Regions from separate parts of the Nesterenkonia sp. CL21 genome, predicted to be linked through region 2. Evidence: riboswitches for the same ligand, from Rfam matches in the RefSeq annotation. Region 2 holds a riboswitch; the other holds the start of a gene.

Region 1 (7,671 bases), on a different contig from region 2:
GGCCGGTGGTCAGATGCGCTTGTCGGTGAGCCGCGCGAGGCGGGTGCCACTGAACTGCACGAGCGTCACCAGGGCGATCATCAGCACGATGGCGACCATCATCACCGCGGTCTCATAGCGGTAGTACCCGTACCGGATGGCGAAGTCGCCGATTCCGCCGCCGCCGACCAGTCCGACCATGGCCGAATAGGAGATGAAGCTGACGGTGGTGATCGTGATGGACCCGATGATCGCCGGCTTGGCGTCCACCAGCAGCACATTGCGGATGATCTGTCCGCGAGTGGCCCCCATGGCACGGGAGGCCTCCACCGCCCCGGACCCCAGCTGGGTGATGTTCTGCTCCACCAGCCGGGCGAAGTAGGGAATGGCGTTGACCGTGAGTGGGACGATCGCAGCCGCCGTGCCGACCGTGGTGCCGACGACCAGCCGGGTGAACGGAATGATCGCGATCAGCAGGATGAGGAACGGGAAGGAGCGGACCATATTGACGATCCCGCTGACCAGCGCATGGGCGCGGGGCAGCGGAGCGATTCCGCCCGGGGCATGGATGAACAGCCAGATGCCCAGCGGAGTGCCGAACAGCACCGCCAGCGGGATGGCCACCGCAATCATGGCGAAGGTCTCCAGCATGGCCTGGACGAGTTCGGGCTGCAGTTCGAGGATGCGTTCCATCAGCGACGACCTCCCTCGAACGGCACGGCGGCGAGCAGCTCAGAGGCCGCGAGCCTCCGGGGGCCACGGGGCGGGTCCTGGGGCGCCGGCGGCTCTGCGGACTCTGCCGACTCTGCGGACTCTGCGGACTCTGCGGCGCGACCCTGGTCCCCGCTCGGCGTCGGCGCCTGCGTCCGGGCGCCGCCGTCACGGTCCACACTGATGCCGTCGCTGACCAGGTACCGGCCGATGGAGGTGTGCGGAGCGAAGCCCTCGCGCTGCAGCTCCCGGGCGGGGAACTGCTCCACCACGCGGCCGGACTCCATGACGGCGACGTGATCGGCCAGGGCCTTGATGACCTCCATCTCGTGGGTCACGATGACCACGGTGATGCCGAGCTCGCGGTTCACGTCGGCGAGATACTGCAGCACCGTCGCCGTGGTGAAGGGGTCCAGGGCGGAGGTCGGCTCGTCACACAGCAGCACCTCCGGCCGAGTGGCCAGGGCGCGAGCGATGGCCACCCGCTGCTTCTGCCCGCCGGAGAGCTGGGCCGGGTACACCTTGGCCTTGTCGGTGATGTCCACGATCTCCAGCGCCTCGGCGGCGCGACGCCGGCGGACGCGACGGTCCTTCTCGCCGGCGAACTTCAGGGACAGCTCCACGTTCTGGGCGACGGTCAGATTGTTCACCAGGTTGAACCCCTGGAAGATCATGCCGATCTGGTGCCGGGCGCGACGCAGAGCCTCGTCGTCGAGGGCGGTCAGCTCCACCCCGCCCACATGCACCTCACCCGAGGTGGGGCGCTCAAGCAGGTTGATGTTGCGCAGCAGCGTGGACTTCCCGGCGCCGGAGAAGCCGATGATCCCCTGGATGCTCCCGCGGGGGATCTCCAAGGAGACGTCATCGACGGCGTGGATGGGCTCCTTGCCCCGGGCAGCGGGGAAGGACGTGGACACATGGCGCAGTGAGATCATCGGGCATTCTCCATCGTCTCTGGCGTTAGCACCGTTCCCCGGGCCGCACTGGGCACGGCTGCTCCGGGTGGTTGCTGCGACGTCGTCGAGCCAGATCTCTCAGTCGCTCTGGATGGGTTCGTTGGGGTCAACCATACGCGCAGCAGATGAACAATCGTCAAGTCAGCGGATTGAGTTCATGTCACGAGGCGTAAGAATGTACAGCCCCCTCGGACTGAGGGAGCCACACTCTGGACGCATCCTGCGCGCCCGCTGGACGGAATATGTCGCCGCGTCTCATCCTGCGAACGGTTCTTTGATCACATCTCTCTGCGGCCGTACGCTGGACACACAGACCATCCCGAGCGGCCGAGAGATCTGGCTCGTCGACGCCGCAGCAACCTTCGGATGCGATCCGCCCCCTCCGGCGGGTCCTTCAGAAAAGGTGCTACCGCCAGGACCGATGGGAGTTGATCCGCCATGAGCACCGCACTGGCCGCCGCCGAGCGCCCCACGACCACCGTGGAGGAGACCGTGCCGCACGCGCCCGCTGACACCGGAGCCCGCCCCGCCGTGGGCCGCGCCGCCACCCGGCTGGCCGACGTCGATCCGCTGGAGCTGCGCCGGACCTTCGGCCACTTCCCGCAGGGGGTGGTGGTCGTCGCCGCCGAGGTGGACGGCCGCCCGGAAGGGCTCGTGGCCTCCACCTTCACCATCGGCGTCTCGCTCGAGCCACCGCTGGCCACGGTGGCGGTGCAGCACAGCTCCACCACCTGGCCGAAGCTGGCCGGGGCGGACACCGAGCTGGGAGTGTCACTGATCGGGCACGGCCAGTCGGAGCTGTGCCGGAAGATCGCCTCCAAGGACCGGGAGAGCCGATTCACCGGCCTGAGGACAAGCATCGGCACAGGTGGGTCGATCACCCTGGAGGGTGCGCCCGTCACCTTCACCACCCGCATCTACGACCAGGTCCGGGCCGGCGACCATGACATCGTCGTGCTCGAGCTGCTGGACCTGGCGGTCGAGGACTCCGCCGAGGCGCTGGTGTTCCACCAGAGCGAGTTCAAGAGCCTCGGCCCGCTGTCTCCCGAAGCCTGAGGGCATCCCCCTGCATCCGGGGGCACCGTCGTCGGGCCCACGCCACCCCACATGTCTCACACTGTGACATCACCTTTGCCCGGCCCACGCTGATCCGCGTAGGGTTGAGCACGTACACCATCCCGAGCGGCTGAGAGATCTGGCTCTGTGACGCCGCAGCAACCTTCGGATGCGTCGATCGGCCTCTCTGTGCCCGTCGCATCAGAAAAGGTGCTACCGCCAGGATCGATGGGAGTGAATTTCCTATGGGTTCGTCTGCACCCGCACTCGTGACGCACGAGTCTGACCAGCACCTCTCCGAGCATTCCGGCGGCGTCGCTCTGCTGGACCGTCCCGCCCCCGCAGGGGCCGCCACGCATTCGATGGACGTGCAGCTGCGCGGTGTGGGGCGCGCCTTCGACGGACGCACCGTCCTGCACGACGTCGACCTGCACATCTCCCCCGGCGAGGTGGTCGCCATCCTGGGCGCCTCCGGCTGCGGGAAGTCCACGCTGCTGCGCGCCGTCGGCGGTCTCGACGCCGGATGCTCCGGTGAGGTCATCATCGACGGCACCCCGGTGCGCACCTATGACGAACGGACCGCCGTCGGCTTCCAGGAGCCTCGGCTGCTGCCCTGGCGCTCGGTGCACCGCAACGTCTCCCTCGGGCTGCCGCGGCACGTGTCCGCGGCGGAGGGCCGTCGGCGAGTGGATGAGCTGCTCGAACTGGTCGGCCTGGCCGAGCGCGCCCAGCTTCGCCCCCGGGAGATCTCCGGCGGCATGGCGCAGCGCGCCTCGCTGGCCCGGGCCTTGGCCCGCCGCCCCGGCGTGCTCCTGCTGGACGAGCCCTTCGGCGCCCTGGACGCCCTGACCCGGCTGAAGATGCAGGACCTCCTCCTGGACGTCCATGCGCAGACCGGCACCACGGTGCTGCTGGTGACCCACGACGTCGACGAGGCCCTGCAGCTGGCCGACCGAATCCTGCTGCTCGGCTCCGACCCGGTGGACCCCGCCCGCGAGGGCGCCACCGTCTCCCGACTGCTCACCGTTCCGGGCAGCCGGCCGCGTGACCGTGCCTCCGCCGAGCTGGCCGCCCTGCGCGGCGAGCTCCTGGCCGGCCTCGGCGTCGACGCGCACTAGCCCACCCGCCCCGGCCGGACCGCACGTTCCGCTCAGGTCTGACAGTTCAGGACTGACAGCTCAGGACTGACAGCTCAGGACTGACAGGCCGCGCGGCCCGGGCGCTCCCGGCCTCCGCTCGGCGCGGCCGGGCGGAGCCCGAGCTCGACCGGGGCGGCTCCCACCCACGCACGAAAGGTCCCTTCACGACATGCCCAGTCAGACCGACACCTCCTTCTCCCCTGCCCGCTTCCCGCGGCCGCGGTTCCGACGCGCCGCCTCCGCGACGATCGCCGGCGCGGCCGTCGCTCTGCTGGCGACCGGATGCGTGGAGGGCGAGGGATCCGGCGGCACCGCCGAGGGCGAACTGGACACGCTCACCCTCGACTTCGCCACCTACAACCCGCTCAGCCTGGTGATCATGGAGCACGGCTGGCTCGAAGAGGAGCTCTCCGAGGCCGGCACCGAGGTGGAATGGATCCAGTCCCACGGCTCCAACGACGCCAATGAGAAGCTGCGTGCCGAGGCCATCGACGTCGGGTCCACGGCCGGCTCCGCCGCCCTGCTGGCGCGCGCCAACGGCGCCCCGCAGCAGATCATCCTCATCGAGAACCAGCCGGAGTGGGCCGCCCTGGTCACCTCGCCGGACTCGGGGATCACCGACGTCGGCGACCTCGAGGGCGTCTCCGTGGCCGCCACGCTGGGCACCGACCCGTACTTCTTCCTGGTGCAGTCCCTGCACGAGGCCGGCCTGGAGGTGGGCGATGTGGAGGTGCAGAACCTGCAGCACGCGGACGGCCGCAGCGCGCTGGCCAACGGCGACGTCGACGCCTGGGCCGGACTGGACCCGATCATGGCGGGAGCCGAGGCCGACGGCGAGACGCTGTTCTACCGGAACGTGGACTTCAACACCTACAGCGTGATCAACGCGACCGAGTCGTTCATCGAGGACCACCCCGACGTCGCCCAGACCGTCGTGGACGTCTATGAGCAGGCCCGCGAATGGGCTCAGGAGAACCCCGAGGAGACGGCCGAGATCCTGGCCGAGCACAGCAACATCGACCTGGAGGTCGCCGAGACGGTGATCCGGGAGCGGTCGAACTTCGACGTCGACCCGGTCCCCGGCGCCGCCCAGCGTGAGGTGCTGCAGGAGGTCGGTCCGATCTTCCTCGACACCGGCGACGTCTCCAGCCAGGACAGCATCGACGAGGCGCTCGAGACGCTGTTCCACCCGGAGTTCGCGGAGAACCGGCAGGCCACCGACGCCGAGGGCTCTGAGGACGAGGCCACGATCGTCGAGGACGACGAGGATGATCAGTGATGAGCCAGACGCTGCCTGACGGCGCTCGGACCCGGGACGAGGAGGGCCGCCACCAGAGCGCGGAGCCGGCACGGGTGCTGGGCGACCGTGACTCAGCCGCACCCCGGCCGGTGCCCGGCCCGGACAGTCCGGACGCTGGAGTGCCTGCTCGGGTCCGTCGCATCCCCGGCGGTCGGGTCCTCATCGGAGCGATCGTGCCGCTGGTCCTGCTGGCCCTCTGGTACGGCGTCACCGCGGCCGGCGTCTTCTCCCCGGTGCAGCTGCCGACTCCGCAGTCGGTGCTGGCCGCCGGGGTGGAGCTGTTCGAGCGCGGGGAGCTCTACCAGCACATCGCCATCTCCGTGCAGCGGGTGCTGCTGGGCTTCGCCGTGGGCGCGGGCCTGGGCCTGGCGCTGGGCTCGGTGCTGGGCCTGTCGAAGATCGCCGACTCCCTGCTGCACCCCACCATCGGGGCCTTCCGGGCCGTGCCGTCCCTGGCGTGGGTGCCGCTGCTCATCCTGTGGATGGGCATCTATGAGGACTCCAAGGTCACGCTCATCGCCATCGGTGCGTTCTTCCCCGTCTTCACCGCCGTGCACTCCGCGCTGCGGCACGTGGATCCACAGCTGGTGGAGGCCGGCCGCGCGTTCGGGTACCACGGGCTGCGCCTGCTGGTCACCGTGCAGCTGCCCGCCGTGGTGCCCAGCGTGTTCTCCGGGCTGCGCCTCGCGCTCGCCCAGGCCTGGCTGTTCCTGGTGGCCGCGGAGCTGATCGCCTCCTCCATGGGGCTGGGCTTCCTGCTGACCGACTCCCAGAACAACGGGCGCACCGACCGTCTGTTGCTGGCCATCATCCTGCTGGCGATCCTGGGCAAGATCACCGACGCGCTGCTGGGCGTCGTGGAGAGGAAGGCGCTGAAGACATGGGCGTGACGCCGGCGTCAGACATCGATCGGGCGACTCTGCAGCACCCGCTGACCGCGGACGTCCACTCCTGGGCGGACCCGGTCACCGAACAGGAGCGCCTGGCCTTCTGGGACCAGGCGGCGTCCCTGCTGGACTGGGAGACCCCCTGGCACACCACCCACCGGTGGACAGATCCGGACCCGCGCACCCGCCGCGGCCCGGACATCCGCTGGTTCGACGGCGGCACGCTCAACGCCGGAGTCAACTGCGTGGACCGCCATGTGGCCGCCGGGCGCGGTGACGTCGTCGCCCTCCATTTCGAAGGCGAGCCCGGGGACCGGCAGGACGTCACCTACGCGCAGCTGCAGGACAAGGTCAATCAGGCAGCCAACGCCCTGACCGCCCTGGGGGTGGGCCGTGGGGACCGGGTGGTGATCTACCTGCCGGTGCTGGTGGAGACGGTGGCGATCACCCTGGCCTGCGCCCGCATCGGGGCGGTGCACTCGCTGGTCTTCGGCGGATTCTCCGCCGAGGCGCTGCGCTTCCGCGTGGAGGACACCGGGGCGGCGCTGCTGGTCACCACCGACGGCCAGTTCCGCCGAGGGCAGGCTGTGCCGGTGAAGGAGAACGCCGACGCCGCCGTGGAGGGCCTCTCCGTGGCCGAGGGCGGCAGCCTGCGCCATGTGCTGGTCATCCGCCGCACCGGCTCGGAGATCCCCTGGACCGCCGAGGACCTCGCCGGGGACGGTCTGGGCCGAGACGTCTGGTGGCATGACGTCGTGGAGTCCGCCTCGACCGAGCACATCGCGGAAGCCTTCGACGCCGAGCAGGACCTGTTCATCATGTACACCTCCGGCACCACCGGCAAGCCCAAGGGGCTGGTGCACACCACCGGCGGGTATCTCACCGGGGCGCTGTTCACCTATCTGCGGCTCTTCGCCCACCCGGATCCATCCCGCCGAACGCAGGACGTCCACTGGTGCACCGCGGACCTGGCCTGGGTCACCGCCCACACCTATGAAATCTATGGGCCGCTCGCCGCCGGCGCCACGCAGGTGATCTACGAGGGCACGCCGAACACCCCGCATCCCGGGCGACACTTCGAGATCATCCAGCGCCACGGCGTGACCACCTACTACACGGCCCCCACCCTGGTGCGGTCCCTGATGGGCTGGTTCCCCGACGGCGTCCCTGACCACTACGACCTCTCCTCCCTGCGCCTGCTGGGCACCGTGGGCGAGGCGGTCAACCCGGAGGCCTGGACCTGGCTGCGCAGCCAGCTCGGCCGGGACACCCGCGACGACCACGGCGCCCCGGCGATCCCCATGGTGGACACCTGGTGGCAGTCCGAATCCGGCTCCACCGTGCTGACCCCGCGCCCGGAGGACACCGGCCTGAAGCCCGGCTGCGCCACCCGCGCCATGCCGGGAGTGGCGGTGGACGTCGTCGACGACGCCGGCGCACCGGTCCCGGCCGAGGCGCAGGGCAGCATCGTGCTCACCCACACCGGGCCCTCCATGGCCCGCACCGTCTGGGGCGACCCGGAGCGGTACTACACCTCCTATTGGCAGAAGTACGCGGACCAGGGCTGGTTCCTGGCCGGGGACGGCGCCAAACGCGACGCCGACGGCGACCTGTGGATCCTGGGGCGGATCGACGACGTCATC
Region 2 (7,671 bases):
GCGACCGTGGAGGACTCGGGGTTGAGCGTGGTGGAGATGGCGTCGAAGTAGCCGGTGCCGACCTCCCGCTGGTGGCGGGTGGCGGTGTAGCCCTCGTCCTCGGCGGCGAACTCCTTCTCCTGGAGCTCCACGTAGGCCTTCATCTGCACCGACTTGTAGCCCTTGGCCAGTTCGAACATCGAGTAGTTCAGGGCGTGGAACCCGGCCAGCGTGATGAACTGGAAGGTGAAGCCCATCGCGCCCAGCTCGCGCTGGAACTTGGCGATGGTGTCGTCGTCGAGGTGCTTCTTCCAGTTGAAGGACGGCGAGCAGTTGTAGGCCAGCATCTGGTCCGGGAACTCAGACTTCACGGCCTCGGCGAACTGCTTGGCGTACTCCAGGTCCGGGGTGCCGGTCTCCATCCAGATCAGGTCGGAGTAGGGCGCATAGGCCTTGGCCCGGGCGATGCAGGGCTCGATGCCGTTGCGGACCTTGTAGAAGCCCTCTGCGGTGCGCTCCCCCGTGAGAAACTCGGCGTCACGCTCGTCCACGTCGGAGGTGATCAGGGTGGCCGCCTCCGCATCGGTGCGGGCGATGACCACCGAGGGGGTGTTCGCGACGTCGGCGGCCAGGCGCGCGGCCTGCAGGGTGCGGATGTGCTGCCCGGTGGGGACCAGCACCTTGCCGCCCAGGTGGCCGCACTTCTTCTCGGAGGCCAGCTGGTCCTCCCAGTGGACGCCCGAGGCGCCGGAGGCGATCATCGACCGCATCAGCTCGTAGGCGTTGAGCGGGCCGCCGAAGCCGGCCTCGGCGTCCGCGATGATCGGCACCATCCAGTCCTCCACGGTGCGGATGCCCTCGAGGTACTCGATCTGGTCGGCCCGCTGCAGGGCGCTGTTGATGCGGCGCACCACGTTGGGCACCGAGTTGGCCGGGTAGAGCGACTGGTCGGGGTAGGTGTTGCCGGAGAGGTTGGCGTCACCGGCGACCTGCCAGCCGGAGAGATAGATGGCGCGCAGTCCGGCCTTGACCTGCTGGACGGCCATGTTGCCGGTGAGCGCACCCAGGGAGTTGGTGTAGGTGCCCTCGGCGTGCTCGGCGGTGAGCTGCTCCCAGAGCTTCTGCGAGCCTCGCTTGGCCAGCGTGTGCTCCTCCTGCACCGACCCCTGCAGCTTGGCCACCTCGTCGGCGCCGTAGTCGCGCCGCACGTTCTTCCACCGCGGGTTGGTGTCCCAGTCCTGCTGGATGCGCTCGACGCGCTCCTCGAAGTCTCCGCGGATGTCAGTGCTTGCGTTGACGGTGGCAGTCACAGTGTTCTCCTTCGAATCGGTGACCAATGGATCGTCGACCAGTGGTTGGTACCGAGTGGTTGGTACATCTCCAGTTTTCGGCCCTCTTGAACCCCCTGACCACAGGAATCTGAGAAAAGATCTGCAGTTCTTCGCATTCCTGCAAGAAGTGCGGGAACTCACGCCGGATCACCGGGGATGGTGGCGGAAGCCGAAGCAAACGCGCTTCAGCGACGCGAAGATCGACCGTACGGCGCCCCTCTGGGCCCTGCCCCCGCTCCGCCGTAGTCTGGTGGCACAGACCACACCTGACGGCGAGAGGACTCTTCCATGGATCTGACCCAGGCCAGCGCGATCGTCACGGGCGGGGCCTCCGGGCTCGGACGCGAGACGGCCCAGATGCTGCACGACGCCGGAGCCGGTGTCGTCGTGGTGGACCTTCCCGACGACGGCGAGACCGGCCCCGACGGCGTCACACGCACCGAGGCGGTGGCACGCCTCGGGCATCGCGCCCGTTTCTGCCCCGGGGACGTCACCGACCCCGAGACGGCCCTGCGTGCCGTGGCCGAGGCGCAGGAGCTCGGGCCGCTGCGCGTGGTGGTCAACTGCGCCGGCGTCGCCACCCCGGGCAGACTGGTGGGCCGCGGAGGACCGCTTCCCCTGGAGGGATTCATGAAGGTGCTGTCCATCAATGTGGGCGGGACGGTGAACATGATGGCCCAGGCCGCGGCGGCGATGCGCGAGAACGAGCTCGACGGCGAGGACCGGGGCGTCCTCATCAGCACCGCCTCCGTGGCCGCCTTCGAGGGACAGATCGGACAGGTCGCCTACGCGGCATCGAAGGGCGCCGTGGCCTCGATGACGCTGCCGGTCGCCCGCGAGCTCGCCTCCTCACAGATCCGCAGCGTGACCATCGCCCCGGGCCTGTTCGAGACGCCGATGATGGCCGGGCTCCCCGAGGCCGCCCGCGAGTCTCTGGCCTCGAAGACGCCGCATCCGGCGCGACTGGGCCGGCCGGCCGACTATGCCCTGCTGGTGCGGCAGATCATCGAGAACCCCATGCTCAACGGCGAGGTCATCCGGCTCGACGGCGCGGTCCGCCTGGAGCCTCGATGACACAGGTCAGCGCCGCGGTCCGTCTCACCTGCTGACGCGCGTGCGTGGCGGACTGCGAGGGCCACGTCTCTGGTGTTGAATGGGGTCCGCGACACCACGCATCCCAGCGGATGGAGACCACCGATCGATGAGCACAGCGCGTCCGGACGAGCCCATGCCGTCTGATGCGCCCGAGTCCGCCGACTCTCCTGCATCCCCAGACTCCGCCGCATCTCCTGCATGCCCTGACGCCGCAGCGTCGCCCGCTCCCGACGCCGACGCCGACGCCGAGCTCGAGTCCGACGCCGAGCTCGGGGTCGGGGCTGCGGAAACGTCCTCGAGTCGCGGGTTCCTCGAGGAGTACCGCTGGGGCCTTGCCGTCATCGGGGGGCTGAGCCTGCTGCTGGTCCTCCTGGTCGGGGGACTGATCCTGACCGCCAACCCCCACCGGGGAACACCACCCCAGGAAGCCGACGACCAGGGTGCGAGCCGGGAGGGCCGGGCCGTCGGCCTGCTCGGCGCGGAGGCACGGCCGGAGAAGACGGCCCATGAGGACCTCCTCCCCGCCGGGGGCGAGGCCTTCTCGGACGGCGAGGGGCTCGTGGTCGGGGAGGACATCGCGCCCGGCGCCTACCGCCAGGACCCCGGCTCGGGCCCGACGGATGCGACGTGCTTCTACGTGATCTACGCCGACGCCAGTGAGACCACCGTGCGGCGCACGGGGGCCGATGACCGCGGAATCGCCGTCCTGGAGGACGGTGAGGTGGTCGACTCGGTGGACTGCGGCGACTGGCTGCCCCTGGAGGACACCGTCCCGGAGAGGCCCGAGACCCAGTTCGGCACCGGCATGCACGTCGTCGGTGAACACGTGGAGCCCGGGACCTATGAACTGGACTGGGACGAGGACACGATGCTCTGCTGGTGGGACATCTTCCGGGACCTGCGCGGGGACGGCCACATCCTGGACTCCGGATTCATCCCCCGCGATGCCCCGGAGTTCGGTGAACCGCTGCAGATCACCCTCGGCGACCAGGAGCAGCTGGTGGTCAGCTCGGAGTCCTGCGGCACCTGGACGAAGGTCCGCTGACAGGCGGAGAGGCGGGAGCCGGCACATCACCCCTCCTCGCCGACCCCTCAGTTCTACTACACTCTGTAGAAGAAGCCGTTCCCCTCGACCCCAAGGAGCACCATGCCCCGCATCACCATCGGCCTGGGCGGGATTCTGATCCTGCTCGGCGTCATCGCCTACATCGCCACGTCCTTCGCCAGCTGGACCGCGCTGATCCCCGCGATCCTCGGTGTCGTGCTGCTCATCAGCGGCCTCATCGGCCTGAAGAACGCGAAGGTCGGCATCCACATCGCCCTGGTGGTGGCGCTGCTCGGCGTCTTCGGCACCTCCATGAACGTGATGCAGCTGGGCGCGCTGTTCGCCGGCGAGGCCGAGCGGCCCGCCGCCGTCGTCGTCAGCTCCATCACCTTCGTCCTGCTGATCGTCTACATCATCACCGGGGTGCGCTCGTTCATCCGCGCGCGCCGCTGGAAGGGCGCCGAGGCCGCCGAGGCCTGAGCCTCCCCCACGCCGCCTGAGCGCGACCACACTATGGGCCGCCCCGAGTCACTCGGGGCGGCCCATCGTCGTCTCCGGCGGTCGACAGGCGGAGTCAGCGTCCAGAGCCCGCGCAGTCCAGCCGGCCGGGCTCCATCTCGATCTCCTCGACATCCTGCAGGCCGGCGAACTCGGAGCCCAGGACCACGTCCACGGTGAAGTCGTCGCGGTCGTCGACGTCCACCAGGGCTCCGGGGATGTGGTGCTGCACCGTGTAGGCCTGCCGCAGCCCTCGCTCACCGGCACGGATGATGGCCTCGAAGCCGGTGTCGGCGAAATAGTCGTTGTCCACCGCCTCCACCCGGAAGTCGCGATCCGTGAGATCCTCGGCGACGTCGCCGGCGAGTCCCGGCTCATTGGTGGCATTGAGGACCTGAACCGGCACCCTCTCGGGGACCACCGGCGACAGGATGCGGCTGGGACAGTCCTCCCCGGCGGGGATGGAGCCGCCGCCGACGATCGCAATGTCGATGGTGCCGTCGATCATCAGCCAGCTGCCGACCGTGATCCCTCCCAGGACGCCGATGGTGCTGGTTGCGACGGCGATCTTCTGCCGCCGGGTCGCCGGCGTCGGGGAGCTGCTCATGCCCCCATCCTATTTCGGGCCCCGCCCCGAGGGCGTCAGGGCAGGGCCGGTTCGCAGTCGAGATCATCGGCGAAGAGCCCGACGCCGTCATCCTCCGCCTGGGACCAGGCATCCTCCACGGAACTGAGGAACCGGTCGTTGGGCGGGTAGTGCACGGGAACCCCGAATCCGTCCCGGGCCATCTGGACGTTCAGCAGGACGTCATCGGCCCAGACGCCGGCGAGCAGGCGGTCATAGCGGTCCGTGCGCTCGTGGTCGAACTCAAGGACGAGGGGATCCCCCGGGGCGACCAGTGACTCCATATGCGCCGAGGACTCCGGCCCCAGGCATTCCACCGGCTGATGGGGATGCACCGACTCCGGGGTGTCGATGTTCAGCAGCCGCACCCGTTCCTCCTGTCCGTCCAGCTCCACGACGAGCGTATCGCCGTCGACCACGCGCACGAGGGTGGCGACCTCGCCGTCCTCCGACGGCGACGGCGCGGCACCTTCTCCCGGGCTCTGGATCCAGCTGATCAGCGCACCGAGGAGGACCACCAGCACGAGCCCGAGCAACCACCACAGCAGGCCCTGACTGCCGCCTCGGCGGCGCCGGCGTCCCGCCGCTCCACCACCAGACACTCCACCGGACACTCCCCCGGAGACTCCCCCAGACACTCCGCCCGAACCTCCGCGGGAAGCCGTGCGCAGGGAGCGTCGCACCGCCTTGCGGGCATTGCGGCGCATCGCATTCTTCAGATACCGGTCGACCATGGGGACCAGCGTATCCGGAGGCCATGACAGGGAGCCCGGAGGCCTCCGAGGACCCCCACAGGGCCGTCGAGCTCCGCTGGCTGCCAGTTTGTGCAGGAGGCACCTCAATATGTTCACATAACGTCATCCCTTGTCGAGGGTCTTCCCCGAACCACGGGCCCGTGCTAACGTCAAGACCACACAAGGATCACGAGAACCGGTCACACAGGCTCTGGCTTGGCCGGTCGGCAACCCTTTCCCGCGTGACGGGGTGCCCCAGATGACGATCCGGCCGCGAAGCTCATATTCACCGAGGTGGATTTATCTTCAGCGGCAAGCACGGCGCAGGGGAAGCCTCCCTGTGGCGCCTCATGAACGATGATGAACGCCCCACACGGAGGACCCTCCATGACACCATCCGTGCCGTCCGCCGGCACTCTGTCTCAGCACGCCCTGGAATCTGACGACCACGCGCCGCACACCTCGTATCTGGTGCAGCGCACCCGACGACGCTCGCTGATCTCCTTCGAGGTCTTCCCGCCGCGGCCTGCCCGCGACGGCCGTGACCCCTGGCGCAGCATCGAACTGCTGGCCGAGGCGGGCCCGGACTACTTCTCCGTCACCCACGGCCACAACCAGCCCGAGGGAGCGAATCTGGAGGTGATCCGGCACCTGCTCCGGAGCACTCCCGCCCCCGTGATGGCGCATCTCATCGGCGCAGGCAGCACCGGCGCCCAGGTGCGCCGCTCGGTGGAGCAGCTGCTGGACCTCGGCGTGCGGGACGTGCTCGCCCTGCGCGGGGACCCACCGGGCGGTGCCCGGGAGTGGATCCACCAGCCTGCAGGCCTGAACCGCGCCGCCGAGGTGGTGCGTCTGGTCCGGGAGGTGGAGCAGGAGCGCCTCGACCCGCCCGAGGGGCCCGGCGCCCGCCCGGTGTCCATCTCAGTGGCCGCCTATCCGCCCTCCGGCACGGACCGGGACCACGAGGCGGACCTGTGCGCACTGTGGGAGAAGCAGGAGGCCGGCGCCGACTACGCCATCACCCAGGTCTTCTACGACCCCGAGGACTACGCCCGCCTGGTGGACGACGCCCGATCCCAGGGCATCCACCTGCCGGTCGTCGCCGGACTGGCCCCGCTGACCAGCCCCAAGCGGCTGCGACGCCTGGAGGAGATCTCGGGAGTTCCGGTGCCGCAGCACCTGCTCGACTACCTCGACGTCGCCGACCCGGCCGAACGACGACGCCGCGGGGTGGCCGCCACTCTGAACCTGATCGACGCGGTGCTGGAGCTCGGATGTCCCGGCCTCCACCTGTTCACCTTCAACCAGCACCCGGCCGCCCTGGCGATCCTCGATCACCTGAGGATCCGAGACGCCGCACGTCAGCAGCGGGTCCTGCCCGAGCTGTCCTGACCCCGGAGCGCACCGCTCCCTGCCGCACAGGGCCCCTTCATTCCTGCGGACCGCATCGCGGTCGGCTGTCCTGGTGCGCCCTGCCGCGTCACCCGGGACGAACAGTCCGGGCACCCCATGCGATCCGTCCATCACCTGCATCTGACCCCAGACACATCTGACACATCTGACAGAGGAGACATCATGACCACCACCCCTGCCCGCCCCGAGGACCAGCCGCCCGCTCAGGTTCCCGCCCTGCCGGCGACCGTGCTCGGCTACCCGCGCATCGGACCCAATCGGGCGATCAAGAAGGCGCTGGAGGCACACTGGCGCGGCGGCGACGTCGCTGCGCTGCGCGAGGCCATCCACGCTCACCGCGCCCGCACCCTGGGCCGTCTGGCAGGCCTGGGCCTGGAGTCGGACTCGGCGATCCCGGCCGACGGCGCCGTGATCGATCAGGTCCTGGACGCCTCCGTGCTGCTCGGCCTGGTGCCGCGGCGCTTCCGTGAGGCGGGCTTCTCCGCCACCTCCCCGGACACCGGCGAGGGCCTGGCCCTGGTCTCTGCGTTGGCCCGCGGCACCTCCACGGTGGAGCCGCTGGAGCTGACCAAGTGGTTCGACACCAACTATCACTACTACGTGCCGGAGATCGAGCCCGACGTCGGCTTCTCCGCTCAGACGGACGCCGTCGTCGAGCGCTTCCGTGCCTTCCGCGACCTGGCCGCCGAGACGGCCGGCGCGGCCCTCCCCCGCCCCACCCTGCTGGGCCCGGTGAGCTTCCTGCTGCTGGCCAAGGCCGTCAGCTCCGCCGAGAGCCCCACCGGCGGCACCGACGGCGCCCTCGCCCAGGAGTCTCGGTTCGACCGGCTCGATGAGCTGGTGGCCGCCTACTCCGCCCTGCTCGGCGCCCTCCATGACGCCGGTGCCGCCTGGGTGCAACTGGAGGAGCCCGCACTGGCCTCCGACGGATGGGACGTCCCGCGGGAGCAG

What was found. Region 2 has a riboswitch for S-adenosylmethionine ahead of Q7C18_RS10425 (methylenetetrahydrofolate reductase). Riboswitches for the same ligand answer to the same signal wherever they lie in the genome.
Region 1: it holds a riboswitch for S-adenosylmethionine, as region 2 does, so the genes downstream of both, Q7C18_RS09290 (ABC transporter ATP-binding protein) here and Q7C18_RS10425 (methylenetetrahydrofolate reductase) in region 2, are expected to answer to the same signal.

The regions. Positions count from the first base shown of each region.
Region 1 covers NZ_JAUTWR010000005.1:26,506-34,176, reverse strand. Annotated here, with positions in the region: gene Q7C18_RS09305 (methionine ABC transporter permease) at 10-672, opposite strand; gene Q7C18_RS09300 (ATP-binding cassette domain-containing protein) at 672-1,625, opposite strand; SAM riboswitch class I at 1,633-1,744, opposite strand; SAM riboswitch class I at 1,958-2,074, shown strand; gene Q7C18_RS09295 (flavin reductase family protein) at 2,085-2,702, shown strand; SAM riboswitch class I at 2,817-2,937, shown strand; gene Q7C18_RS09290 (ABC transporter ATP-binding protein) at 3,065-3,820, shown strand; gene Q7C18_RS09285 (aliphatic sulfonate ABC transporter substrate-binding protein) at 4,011-5,120, shown strand; gene Q7C18_RS09280 (ABC transporter permease) at 5,120-6,031, shown strand; gene acs (acetate--CoA ligase) at 6,022-7,671, shown strand, end outside.
Region 2 covers NZ_JAUTWR010000006.1:57,344-65,014, forward strand. Annotated here, with positions in the region: gene aceA (isocitrate lyase) at 1-1,259, opposite strand, end outside; gene Q7C18_RS10400 (SDR family NAD(P)-dependent oxidoreductase) at 1,599-2,384, shown strand; gene Q7C18_RS10405 (hypothetical protein) at 2,512-3,450, shown strand; gene Q7C18_RS10410 (hypothetical protein) at 3,553-3,930, shown strand; gene Q7C18_RS10415 (LytR C-terminal domain-containing protein) at 4,025-4,555, opposite strand; gene Q7C18_RS10420 (thermonuclease family protein) at 4,591-5,307, opposite strand; SAM riboswitch class IV at 5,493-5,632, shown strand; gene Q7C18_RS10425 (methylenetetrahydrofolate reductase) at 5,695-6,699, shown strand; gene metE (5-methyltetrahydropteroyltriglutamate--homocysteine S-methyltransferase) at 6,883-7,671, shown strand, end outside.